DNA from 2 places in the Streptomyces sp. NPDC049597 genome. Region 1 is predicted to be linked to the other one. Evidence: predicted binding sites of a transcription regulator. Region 1 holds the regulator's gene; the other holds the start of a gene.

The links. Region 1 encodes HrcA, which represses chaperone genes, less so after heat shock. Its sites were predicted from a motif close to TTNGCACTCNGNNNNNCNGAGTGCNAA; they were not measured.
Region 2: a site for HrcA is predicted at 3,672-3,698, ahead of groES (co-chaperone GroES). Genes of this name have one in related genera too.

The regions. Positions count from the first base shown of each region.
Region 1 covers NZ_JBFAOY010000001.1:460,298-466,972, reverse strand. Annotated here, with positions in the region: gene AB0K02_RS02160 (ATP-binding SpoIIE family protein phosphatase) at 1-703, shown strand, start outside; gene hemW (radical SAM family heme chaperone HemW) at 731-1,963, shown strand; partial or broken gene AB0K02_RS02150 (Uma2 family endonuclease) at 2,064-2,637, shown strand; gene AB0K02_RS02145 (DUF3097 domain-containing protein) at 2,621-3,427, opposite strand; gene AB0K02_RS02140 (MBL fold metallo-hydrolase) at 3,454-4,176, opposite strand; gene hrcA (heat-inducible transcriptional repressor HrcA) at 4,340-5,356, shown strand; gene dnaJ (molecular chaperone DnaJ) at 5,357-6,493, shown strand.
Region 2 covers NZ_JBFAOY010000004.1:69,492-76,166, forward strand. Annotated here, with positions in the region: gene AB0K02_RS06970 (hydroxyacid dehydrogenase) at 1-589, shown strand, start outside; gene AB0K02_RS06975 (ester cyclase) at 645-1,337, shown strand; gene groL (chaperonin GroEL) at 1,470-3,098, opposite strand; gene groES (co-chaperone GroES) at 3,216-3,524, opposite strand; gene AB0K02_RS06990 (polysaccharide deacetylase family protein) at 3,886-4,833, opposite strand; gene AB0K02_RS06995 (class I SAM-dependent methyltransferase) at 4,882-6,102, shown strand; gene AB0K02_RS07000 (hypothetical protein) at 6,173-6,675, opposite strand, start outside.

The sequences.
Region 1 (6,675 bases):
GGACGGCGTGGCAGGAGGCGACTTCTACGACGTCTTCCCGGCCGGGTCCAGCGGCCGCTGGTGCTTCGTGCTCGGCGACGTCCAGGGCAGCGGCCCCGAGGCCGCCGTCGTGACCGGGCTGGCCCGCCCGTGGCTGCGGCTCCTCGCACGGGAGGGCTACCAGGTCGGCCAGGTGCTCGACCGGCTCAACGGCCTGCTCCTCGACGACGCCATGGAGGCCGCCGAGGCCGCCGCCCTGCTCGTCACCGGCGGCCACGGCCCCGGCCTGCCGGACGGACAGCACTCCCGCTTCCTGTCCCTGCTCTACGGCGAGGTCGTGCCCTCCCCGGACGGCCGCGGCGGCGCCCGGTGCACCCTCGCGAGCGCCGGTCACCCCCTGCCGCTGCTGCTGCGCCCCGACGGGACGGTCACCGTGATCGCGGAGCCGCAGGTGCTCCTCGGGGTGGTCGACGACGTGGCGTACCGGAGCAGCACGTTCGACCTGGCGCCGGGCGAGACGCTGCTGTGCGTCACGGACGGGGTGACCGAGCGGCGCTCCGGACCGCGCATGTTCGACGACGGGGACGGTCTCGCGACGGTCCTCGCCGGGTGCGCGGGGCTGTCGGCGAAGGGCGTGGCGGAACGGATCAGGGCGGCGGTGCACGCGTTCGCGCAGACGCCGCCCGGGGACGATCTGGCGCTGCTGGTGCTCCAGGCGGGATGACGCCGCGGGTGAAGGACAATGGGGGGCATGCCTTCCGTACTGCCCGACGGCGAGCCCGTGCCCGAGGACGGCTCGCTGCCCGCGTCCGCCCTCGACGGCGCGGGTGAGCGGCCGCTCGCCTTCTACCTGCACGTGCCGTACTGCGCGACGCGCTGCGGCTACTGCGACTTCAACACCTACACGGCGACCGAGCTGCGCGGCTCGGGCGGCGTGCTCGCGTCCCGCGACAACTACGCCGAGACGCTCGCCGACGAGATCCGGCTGGCCCGCAAGGTCCTCGGCGACGACCCGCGCCCGGTGCGGACGGTGTTCGTCGGCGGCGGCACACCGACGCTGCTCGCGGCCGGTGACCTCGTACGGATGCTGGACGCGGTGCGGGAGGAGTTCGGGCTCGCCGACGACGCGGAGATCACCACGGAGGCGAACCCGGAGTCGGTCGGCCCGGAGTATCTCGCGGCCCTGCGGGCCGGCGGCTTCAACCGGATCTCCTTCGGCATGCAGAGCGCGCGGCAGCACGTGCTGAAGGTGCTCGACCGCACGCACACGCCGGGCCGGCCGGAGGCGTGCGTCGCGGAGGCGCGGGCGGCGGGCTTCGAGCACGTCAACCTCGACCTGATCTACGGCACGCCGGGCGAGAGCGACGACGACTGGCGGGCGTCCCTGGAGGCGGCGGTCGGCGCGGGACCGGACCATGTGTCGGCGTACGCGCTCATCGTCGAGGAGGGCACGCAGCTGGCGCGGCGCATCCGGCGCGGCGAGGTCCCCATGACCGACGACGACGTCCACGCGGACCGCTACCTGATCGCGGACGAGGTGCTGTCGGGCGCCGGATACGACTGGTACGAGGTCTCCAACTGGGCCACCTCGCAGGCCGGCCGCTGCCTGCACAACGAGCTGTACTGGCGCGGCGCGGACTGGTGGGGCGCGGGCCCCGGAGCGCACAGTCACGTGGGCGGGGTGCGCTGGTGGAACGTGAAACACCCCGGCGCGTACGCGGCGGCGCTCGGTCAGGGGCGCTCGCCCGGTGCGGGCCGTGAGGTGCTGACGGCGGAGGACCGCCGGGTGGAGCGGATCCTCCTGGAGCTGCGACTGAGGGACGGCTGCCCGCTCGATCTCCTCAGGCCCGCCGGCCTGGCTGCGGCGCGCCGCGCCCTCGCCGACGGGCTCCTGGACCCCGGCCCCTACGCGCGGGGCCGCGCGGTGCTGACCCTGCGGGGGCGGCTGCTGGCGGACGCGGTGGTGCGGGACCTGGTGGACTGATCACTCAGGCGGGGGAACCGCTGCGGATCGCAGGTGCGGCCCCTACCCTGATGCCTAGGCTGCCGCTCACAGGCCGCGGCGGAAGTGGAGGGCCACGGAGATGACCGCTGTGGATGATCACCGGATGACCGAGTTCTTCGAGAGCCTCGAGGTTCCCGAGGGGGTCAAGGTGGAGCTCCTCAGGGGGAAATCGTGATGACGGCGGGGCCGGACCTGGTCCACAACCCTCTTCGTGCAATCTGTTCAGGACGCGATTCCTCGGGATCGCTGGCACCGGTTGCAGACTCAGGACGTCGACATCCTCCGAGAGGCCAGCGAGCCGCAGCCCGACCTCGTCGTACTGGCACGGGACGCGGCTCCCGCATCCCGGTCGGCTGTTGCCTTCCGCACTCGTCACGATGCTGGTCGAGGTGGTGTCCAAGACAAGCAAGCTCCGTGACTACGTGACCAAGCGGTCGATCTACGCCGCCGGGGGTGTACCCGCGTACCTGATCATCGACCCCTCTGCTGCCAAGTGCGTGGTGCTGACCGAACCCGGCGGCAGCGGTGAGCAGGCCGACTATCGTACGGAACGAACCAGCAAGTTCGGAGAGCCAGTCCCTCTCGACGCCCTCGGCCTGACGCTCGACACCTCGGACTTCGGCACCCTGCCGGACGTCACGCAGGCTCCGTGACGAAGTCGATCAGCTCCTCCACCCGCCCCAGCAGCGCCGGCTCCAAGTCCTTGTAGGACCGCACACGCGACAGGATGTGCTGCCAGGCCGCACCCGTGTTGTCCGGCCAGCCCAGTGCCCGGCACACCCCCGTCTTCCAGTCCTCGCCGTGCGGGATCCTCGGCCACGCCGCGATGCCCAGCGACGACGGCTTCACCGCCTCCCACACGTCGATGTACGGGTGGCCCACGACCAGCACGTGCGGGTCGGTCACCGAAGCCGCGATCCGGGACTCCTTGGAGCCGGCGACCAGGTGGTCGACCAGCACGCCCAGGCGGGCGTCCGGGCCCGGGGCGAACTCGGCGACGATCGACTGGAGATCGTCGATGCCGTCCAGGTACTCCACGACCACGCCCTCGATGCGCAGGTCGTCTCCCCACACCCGTTCCACGAGTTCGGCGTCGTGGCGGCCCTCCACGTAGATCCGGCCGGCGCGGGCGACCCGGGCACGGGTGCCGGGGACCGCGACCGAGCCCGAGGCCGTACGCGCGGGGACGGCCGGCGCCGGCGCGGACGGGCGGACCAGCGTGACCACCTTGCCCTCCAGCAGGAAGCCCCGCGGCTCCAGCGGGAAGACCCGGTGCTTGCCGAAGCGGTCCTCCAGCGTCACGGTGCCCGCCTCGCAGCGGATCACCGCTCCGCAGAAGCCGGTCGCGACCTCCTCCACCACCAGATCGGGCTCCGCGGGTACCTCCGGGACCGGTGCCGACCGCTTCCACGGAGGTGTCAGGTCAGGGCTGTAGCTGCGCATGTCGGATGACGATACGACCGGTCGCCCTACGACACGCCGAAACGCGCCGCCAGCTCGTCACGCTGCGTCCGCACGAACGCCGCGTCCACCGCCGCGCCGTGCCCCGGCACGTACAGCGCGTCCTCGCCGCCGAGCGCGAGCAGGCGGTCGAGCGCCGCCGGCCAGCGCGAGGTGATCGCGTCCGGGCCCGCCTGCGGCTCGCCCGACTCCTCCACCAGGTCGCCGCAGAAGACGACCTCGGGGTCGCCGGGCACGAAGAGGGCGAGGTCGTGGCCCGAGTGGCCCGGTCCGACGTTGGCCAGCAGCACCCGGCGGCCGCCCAGGTCGAGCGTGCACTCCCCGCTCACCAGGTGGTGCGGCAGCGCCAGCAGATCGGCCGCCTCCGCCGCCGCGGCCGCCGGGACACCGTGCCGCACCGCGTCGGCGCGGATCGCGTCGCGTTCGCGGCTCAGCAGCGTGTCCACGCCGACCGCCCCGTAGATCTCCGTACCGGCGAACGCCGCCGTGCCCAGCACATGATCGAAGTGCGGGTGGCTCAGTGCGATGTACGTCACGCGGCGTCCGCCCGCCAGCGCCTGCGCCTGGACGCGGAGCTCGGCGCCCTCACGGATCGTCGAGCCCGTGTCGTACAGCAGGACGTGCTGCTCGCCCAGCACGAGGCCGACGGTCGCGTCCCAGGCCGGCAACCTGCGCCGGCCGACTCCGTCGGCCAGCCGTTCCCACCCGAAGTCTTCCCAAGCGGCGTCCATACGGCGACGCTATCCGCATCGACCAGCACAGGTCTCGCGGTAGCGTGGTCGGCCGCCCTTGCTAGGGGCGTACCCCGCCGCCGTACACTGGCCGGGGGAAGCTGGCACTCGGCCGTATCGAGTGCCAGGACACACCAAGGACCGGCAGCTGGAGGTGCGCGCGATGCTCAGCGAACGCAGGCTCGAAGTCCTGCGCGCCATCGTCCAGGACTACGTCGGCACCGAGGAGCCCGTCGGTTCCAAGGCGCTGACGGAACGCCACAAGCTCGGTGTCTCCCCGGCCACCGTCCGCAACGACATGGCCGTGCTGGAGGAGGAGGGCTACATCGCCCAGCCCCACACCAGCGCCGGCCGCATCCCCACGGACAAGGGCTACCGGCTGTTCGTCGACAAGCTGGCCGGCGTCAAGCCGCTGTCGTCCCCCGAGCGCCGGGCCATCCAGAACTTCCTGGACGGAGCCGTCGACCTCGACGACGTCGTGGGCCGCACGGTCCGCCTGCTCGCGCAGCTGACCCGGCAGGTCGCCGTCGTCCAGTACCCCTCGCTGACCCGCTCGACCGTCCGGCACGTGGAGCTGCTGTCGCTGGCGCCCGCCCGGCTGATGCTCGTACTGATCACGGACACCGGCCGGGTCGAGCAGCGGATGGTCGACTGCCCCGCGCCGTTCGGCGAGACGTCGCTGGCCGACCTGCGGGCCCGGCTCAACAGCCGCGTCGTCGGCCGCCGCTTCACGGACGTGCCGCAGCTGGTGCAGGACCTGCCCGAGTCCTTCGAGACGGAGGACCGCGGCACGGTCTCCACCGTGCTCGCGACCCTGCTGGAGACGCTGGTCGAGGAGACCGAGGAGCGGCTGATGATCGGCGGCACCGCCAATCTCACCCGCTTCGGACACGACTTCCCCCTGACGATCAGGCCGGTGCTGGAGGCGCTGGAGGAGCACGTCGTGCTGCTCAAGCTGCTCGGCGAGGCCAAGGAATCGGGCGTGACCGTGAGGATCGGGCATGAGAATGCCCACGAGGGACTGAACTCCACGTCCGTCGTCTCGGTCGGCTACGGTTCGGGCGGCGAGGCAGTCGCCAAACTCGGCGTGGTCGGACCGACCCGCATGGACTACCCCGGAACGATGGGAGCGGTACGCGCAGTGGCACGTTACGTCGGACAGATCCTGGCGGAGTCGTAAGTGGCCACGGACTACTACGCCGTACTCGGCGTGCGCCGCGACGCATCGCAGGACGAGATCAAGAAGGCCTTCCGCCGCCTCGCGCGTGAACTCCACCCGGACGTGAATCCGGACCCGAAGACGCAGGAGCGCTTCAAGGAGATCAACGCGGCGTACGAGGTGCTCTCGGACCCGCAGAAGAAGCAGGTCTACGACCTCGGCGGCGACCCGCTGTCCCAGGCCGGCGGCGGTGGTGCGGGCGGCTTCGGCGCGGGCGGCTTCGGGAACTTCTCCGACATCATGGACGCCTTCTTCGGAACGGCGTCGCAGCGCGGGCCCCGTTCGCGTACGCGGCGCGGCCAGGACGCCATGATCCGCCTGGAGGTCGAGCTCAACGAGGCGGCCTTCGGCACGACCAAGGACATCCAGGTCGACACGGCCGTGGTGTGCACGACGTGCTCCGGCGAGGGCGCGGCGCCGGGCACCTCCGCGCAGACCTGTGACATGTGCCGCGGCCGCGGCGAGGTCTCGCAGGTCACGCGGTCCTTCCTGGGCCAGGTCATGACCTCCCGTCCGTGCCCGCAGTGCCAGGGCTTCGGCACCGTCGTGCCGACCCCGTGCCCGGAGTGCGCGGGAGACGGCCGGATCCGGTCGCGCCGCACGCTCACCGTCAAGATCCCCGCGGGTGTCGACAACGGCACGCGCATCCAGCTGGCCGGAGAGGGCGAGGTCGGCCCGGGCGGCGGCCCCGCCGGTGACCTGTACGTCGAGATCCACGAGATCGCGCACCCGGTCTTCCAGCGACGCGGCGACGACCTGCACTGCACGGTGACGATCCCCATGACGGCGGCGGCGCTGGGCACGAAGTGCCCGCTGGAGACGCTCGACGGCATCGAGGAGGTCGACATCCGGCCCGGCACGCAGTCCGGCCAGTCGATCCCGCTGCACGGGCGCGGCATCACGCACCTGCGCGGAGGCGGCCGGGGCGACCTGATCGTCCACGTCGAGGTGACGACGCCGACGAAGCTGGACCCGGAGCAGGAACGGCTGCTGCGGGACCTGGCGAAGCTGCGGGGCGAGGAGCGGCCGACGGGCCAGTTCCAGCCGGGGCAGCAGGGTCTGTTCTCGCGTCTGAAGGACGCGTTCAACGGGCGTTAGCCCGTGGGGTTCCCCACCCCGTCCCTCCCGGGACCGGGGGCTCTGCCCCTGGATCCCGCAGCACGCTTCGCGCGGTGCCGTCGAACCTCTCCTGTGGCCTGGCGGCCGTGGGAGAGGCCCGGACGGGCGGGATCTCCCCCGCGAAATCCAGGTCTGCCGGGGTGTGAGGTGCGGGGTGTCTC
Region 2 (6,675 bases), on a different contig from region 1:
CCAGCACGACTGGCGCGCCGAGCTCGACGGGGCCGGCAACTACCGCCGTACGGTCGGAGTCGTGGGAGCGTCCCGTATCGGGCGACGCGTGATCGAGCTGCTGCGCCCCTTCGACCTGCGGGTCCTGCTGTACGACCCGTATGTGGACGACGCCGGGGCGGCGGAGCTCGGGGTCGAGCGCACCGGTCTCGACGAGCTCTGCGCCCGCGCCGACATCGTCACCGTCCACGCGCCGCAGGTCCCGGCCACCCGTCACATGATCGGCGCCCCCCAGCTGGCCCTGATGCGCGACGGGACCACGCTGATCAACACCTCGCGCGGCTCGCTGGTCGACGAGGAGGCGCTGCTGCCGGAGCTCGTCTCCGGCCGGCTGGACGCGGTGCTCGACGTGACCGAGCCCGAACTGCCGTCGGCAGACTCTCCGTTGTACGACCTTCCGAACGTGCTGCTGACGCCGCACATCGCCGGGTCGCTCGGCGTCGAGCTGTACCGGATGGCCGACCAGGCCCTGGACGAGGTGGAGCGGTTCGCGCGAGGGCTGCCGTTCGCCGACCCGGTCCTCCCGGGGACGCTCGGCCACTCGGCCTGAGGCGCCGCGATGTGATCTGCGTCACTAAAATGGACGTACGATCCTGGGAGGCACGATGAAATTCGTACAGATCATCGACTACAAGACCGACCGGTTCGACGGCGTGAACGCGCTCATGGACCAGTGGGTCGAGAAGACCAGGGGCAAGCGGACCACGTCCCACCTGATGATGGGCAAGGACCGCGCCGAAGGCTCGCACTACGTCGAGATCGTCGAGTTCCCCTCGTACGAGGAGGCGATGCGCAACTCCAAGCTCCCCGAGACCGACCGGATCTTCCAGGAGATGGTCGCTCTGTGCGACGGCATGCCGACGTTCACCGACCTCGACGTGGTCCGTGAGGAGCAGCTCAACGCGGCGACGGCCCGGCGCTTCTTCCACGAGATCGCCGCCGGCGGGAACATGGCCGCCATCGAGGAGGTGTTCGCCGAGGACTACACCGACCACGACATCGCCAACGAGGAGGACGCGGAGGTCGGCATCGACGTCATCCGGCGCGACCTCACGATGTGGCGCAACGCCTTCGACTTCACCTTCGAGCTCGACCGGCAGATCACCGAGGGCGACGACGTCGTGATGCTGTGGACCTTCAACGGCCGGCACAAGGGCGATTTCCAGGGGATACCGGCCACGGGCGAGCAGTGCTCCATGACCGGCACGACGATCTTCCGGTTCGAGGACGGGAAGATCAAGGAAGGCTGGTGGCACTTCGACATGATGCGGCTGATGCGGCAGCTCGGCGCGATGTGACCCACGGCCCCGGTGGAAGGCGGTCGAACGACGGTCGAAGCGGGAAGGCCCCCGCCCCCGCGGACAGCGGGGACGGGGGCCTTCTCTGCGCGGCAGGCGCCGTCAGGCTCGTACGGCCGTCAGGCCCGTACGTCAGTGGCTGTGGCCGTGACCGTGGCCGTGGCCCGCCTCGGCCTCCTCGTCGGCCGGCTTCTCGACGACCAGGGTCTCGGTCGTGAGCAGCAGCGAGGCGATGGAGGCGGCGTTCTCCAGGGCGGAGCGCGTGACCTTGACCGGGTCGATGACGCCGGCCTTCACCAGGTCGCCGTACTCGCCGGTGGCGGCGTTGAAGCCCTGGCCCGCCTCGAGCTCCGCGACCTTGGAGGTGATGACGTAGCCCTCGAGGCCGGCGTTCTCCGCGATCCAGCGCAGCGGCTCGACGGCGGCGCGGCGGACGACGGCGACACCGGTGGCCTCGTCCCCCTCCTTGCCCAGGTTGCCGTCGAGCACCTTCACGGCGTGGACGAGCGCGGAGCCACCACCGGAGACGATGCCCTCCTCGACCGCGGCGCGGGTCGCGGAGATGGCGTCCTCCAGACGGTGCTTCTTCTCCTTCAGCTCCACCTCGGTGGCGGCACCGACCTTGATCACGCACACGCCGCCGGCCAGCTTCGCGAGGCGCTCCTGGAGCTTCTCGCGGTCCCAGTCGGAGTCCGTGGTCTCGATCTCGGCCTTGATCTGGTTGACGCGGCCCTGCACGTCCTCGGAGTTGCCGCCACCGTCGACGATGGTGGTGTCGTCCTTGGTGACGGTGACGCGGCGGGCGGTGCCCAGCACGTCCAGACCGGCCTGGTCGAGCTTGAGGCCGACCTCCTCGGCGATGACGGTGGCACCGGTGAGGGTGGCCATGTCGCCGAGCATCGCCTTGCGGCGGTCGCCGAAGCCGGGGGCCTTGACGGCCACCGCGTTGAACGTGCCGCGGATCTTGTTGACGACGAGGGTGGACAGGGCCTCGCCCTCGACGTCCTCGGCGATGATCAGCAGCGGCTTGGAGCCACCCGCCTGGATGACCTTCTCCAGCAGCGGGAGCAGGTCCTGGATGGAGGAGATCTTGCCCTGGTGGATCAGGATGTACGGGTCGTCGAGAACGGCCTCCATACGCTCCTGGTCGGTCACCATGTACGGGGACAGGTAGCCCTTGTCGAAGGCCATGCCCTCGGTGAAGTCGAGCTCCAGGCCGAAGGTGTTGGACTCCTCGACGGTGATGACACCGTCCTTGCCGACCTTGTCCATCGCCTCGGCGATGAGCTCGCCGACCTGCTGGTCCTGCGCGGAGAGCGCGGCCACGGCGGCGATGTCGGTCTTGTCCTCGATCGGGCGGGCGGTCGCGAGGAGCTCGTCGGACACGGCCTTGACCGCGGCGTCGATGCCCTTCTTCAGGGCGGCCGGGGAGGCACCGGCGGCGACGTTGCGCAGACCCTCGCGGACCAGGGCCTGGGCCAGCACGGTGGCGGTGGTCGTACCGTCACCCGCGATGTCGTTGGTCTTGGTCGCCACCTCCTTCACGAGCTGGGCGCCGAGGTTCTCGTACGGGTCCTCGACCTCGACCTCGCGGGCGATGGTGACACCGTCGTTGGTGATGGTGGGCGCGCCGAACTTCTTGTCGATGACGACGTTGCGGCCGCGGGGGCCGATCGTCACCTTGACCGTGTCGGCAAGCTTGTTGACGCCGCGCTCGAGGGCGCGACGGGCGTCCTCGTCGAACTTCAGGATCTTCGCCATGGGAGCGATTCAGCCCTCTCGGAAATCGTGTTCAAAAGAACCGCGCCCCTCGCCGCCCGGCGTCAGCGGGGTGGCCAGGGGCGCAGCTCAAAGCAAATCTGCCGGGTGAAGCAGGAATTACTTCTCGACGATCGCGAGCACGTCGCGAGCCGAGAGGACGAGGTACTCCTCGCCGCTGTACTTCACTTCGGTGCCGCCGTACTTGCTGTACAGCACCACGTCGCCGACGTTCACGTCGAGCGGAAGGCGCTCGCCGTTCTCGAAGCGGCCCGGGCCCACGGCCAGGACGACGCCCTCCTGGGGCTTCTCCTTGGCGGTGTCCGGGATAACCAGGCCAGAAGCCGTGGTCTGCTCGGCGTCGAGCGGCTGGACCACAATGCGGTCCTCGAGCGGCTTGATGGCAACCTTGGAGCTGGTGGTCGTCACGATCCGACCTCCCCCTTCGGAGATCTCACGGGGTTAACTGATCTGAGGTGGCGACCAGGTGGATCCGTCGTCGCGGGTGCCGGACCTGCCCGTCGCTGTGTTGGCACTCTCCGGTGGGGAGTGCCAGGAGCGAGACTATGACTGCGATTAGCACTCGGTCAAGCGGAGTGCCAATGCAGCGCCGCGTGGCGGCCTGATCCGGCCGCGGCCGCGCCTGAGGCGGCCGTGCCGCCCGCGGCGAGTGGCGCGCTCCCTGCCGCCGTACGGCCCACGCGCTCGGCCGGGTCCGCGGCCCGCCGCGGCAAGGGGCGCACCGGCCGCCGGCGACCCGGCAACCCGGCGAGGGACCGGTGCGCGCGGCTCACACGTAGTCCTCCAGCTTCGCCACGGCGTAGCCCTTGGCGGTCACGGTCCGCATGACCCGCCGGATCACGTCCGGCATCGTGCCCTTCCACTCCCCGCGGCCCCGGAAGTGGGTGAGGATGATGTCGCCGGGGTGCAGGTCCCGGTCCCATTCGCGCCACTCCATGTGGTCGGGGAACGCCTCGGACGCCCACAGCGGCACGGCCTCGATCCCGCAGGACTTCGCGACGCGCAGCGTGTCCTTGTTGTAGTTCCCGTACGGCGGGCGGAACAGCCGCGGGCGCGTGCCGTACCGCTTCTGCAGCCTGTCCTGCTGGCCGCAGATCTCCCGCTTCTGGGCGGAGCGCGAAAGGCCGGGCAGATAGGGGTGGTTGAGGGTGTGGTTGTGCAGCGCGACGCCGCCGCCCTGCATCTTCTCGAAGTAGTCGTAGTCGTCGTCGATCACGTAGTCGCTGAGGAAGGCGCTGTACGGGATCCGCAGTTCGGACATCATCCGCAGCAGCTCGGGGTCCTTCTCCGCGCCGTCGTCGATCGTCAGGAAGACGATCTTCTCCTTGGTCGGAACGGTGGTGAAGACCGGCGGCAGTTCGTCGCCGCCCTCGACCTCGAAACCCTTGCGGGTGGTGATCCTCGGCTTGGTCTGCGGCGGCGGGGGCGCGGCGAGCGGGGTCTGCTCCAGGCCCCACCTCCTCGCTGCCGCGGCCCGCGCGGCCTGCGCCCGCCTGACCTTCCCGGCGTACGCGGACAACGCGCCGGACGGGCCCGCCGCCTGCTCCTTTCCCGCCGGGCCCCGCTGGACCTGCTTCCCCGCGGCGGACGGTGCCGGACGCGCGTCCCGCCCGTCACCGCCCGCACAGCCCGAGCCGGTGGCGGCGACGAGGAGCGCGACGAGACCCACACCGACCCGGTACGCTCTTACTTTTCCCTTTTGTCGTACTGACTGCATGGCGTCGCATCCTGTCAGCGCGGCGCCTGCCCGCCCGGCCGACACCGCCTGTGCGCGCGGAGCATCCCCCGCCTGGCCCACAATGGCCCGGTGAACGCCTCCGATCCGCTCGCCGCCTTCCTGGCCCTGCGCACCGAGGAGGGGGCCGCGCTGCTGGCGTCGCTCGCCTCCTACGACCCCGCCGACGAACTGGCGGTGGCCACCCGGCTGCGCCGCGAGCATCCGGCGGAGCTCGTCTCGGCGGCCCTCGGGCAGGCCCGGCTGCGGCAGCGCGCGGCGGCGAAGTTCGGCGCGGAGGACGCCGGACGGATGTTCTTCACCCCGAACGGCGTCGAGCAGTCCACCCGCCGGCCGGTCGCCGCCCACCGGGCCGAGCGCTTCGCCGCGCTCGGCGTGCGCAGCGTGGCCGACCTGTGCAGCGGCATCGGCGGCGACGCGCTCGCGCTCGCGCGGGCGGGCATCTCCGTCCTGGCCGTGGACAAGGACCCGCTGACGGCCGAGGCCGCGCGGGCCAACGCCGAGGCGCTCGGGCTCGCCGATCTCGTCGAGGTCCGCTGCGCGGACGTGACGGACATCGACACCTCCGCGTACGACGCGGTGTTCGTGGACCCGGCGCGACGCGGTGGCCGGGGCCGGATCTTCGACCCGGAGGCGTACTCGCCGCCCCTGTCCTGGGCGATCGCCGCGGCCCGCACACGCCCCCACGCCGCGCTCAAGATCGCGCCGGGCATCCCGCACGAGGCCGTCCCCGGGGACGCCGAGGCCGAGTGGATCTCGGACGGCGGCGACGTCAAGGAGGCGGTGCTCTGGTTCGGCACGGACCCGGGCGCGGTCCGCGCGACCCTGCTCCCGGGCCCGCGGACCCTGACCGGGCGCGGCCTGCAGGACCCCGCCGTCCGCGCGGTCGGCCGCTACCTCTACGAGCCCGACGGCGCGGCGATCCGCGCGCATCTGGTCGCCGAGGTCGCCGAGGACGTCTCGGGCGGCCTGATCGACGAGACGATCGCCTACATCACGTCGGACGAGTTGCACCCGACGCCGTACGCCACGGCCTACGAGATCACCGACACGCTGCCGTTCAACGTGAAGAAGCTGAAGGCGCTGCTCAGGGAGCGCGAGGTCGGCGTCCTGACCGTCAAGAAGCGCGGCTCGGCGGTCGAACCGGAGGAACTGCGCCGCAAGGTGAAGCCCAGCGGCCCGGCCTCGGCGACCGTGTTCCTCACACGGGTGGCCGGGGCGCCGGCCATGCTGGTGGGCCACCCGGCCTAGGGATCCGGCGCGCGGGCCACGGCTCAGGGCCGGGCGGGCGCCCGGCTCACGGCGGGCGCAGGGCGCCGGCTCAGGCGTGCGGGCCGGACGGGGCCCGGGGCGGGACCAGCCGCAGCGCCCAGCGGTAGTGGCCCACCGCCTTCGAGACGCCGATCAGTCCCGTCAGCCACAGGATCATCCCGAGCCCCATCAGCAGCACCACTCCCGGCACCGTGTCCTGGCCGGGCTCCGCGCCGGCCGGGACGGCGAAGCAGGTCCACAGGCCGCCCGCGCACATCAGGAACGACGGCAGGAACCAGGTCAGGCTCAGGCCCGGCGAGGCGAAGCGCGCGTCGCCGGCCGGGTCGCTGTCCAGGCCGCTCCAGGCACGCAGCAGCCCGCGCACCTTCGCGTCACGGGCGAGGCCGAAGCCGATCAGCAGGCCGGTCGGCACCATGAACGCGGCGCCGAGCAGGAGGAGCACACCGCCGAACATCTGACCGAACATGTCGATCGCCTCGTCGAATGTCCGCAGCGCGGCGGCGACCAGCACCCAGCCGACGGCGAAGCCGGCGGCCAGCAGCCACAGTTGGA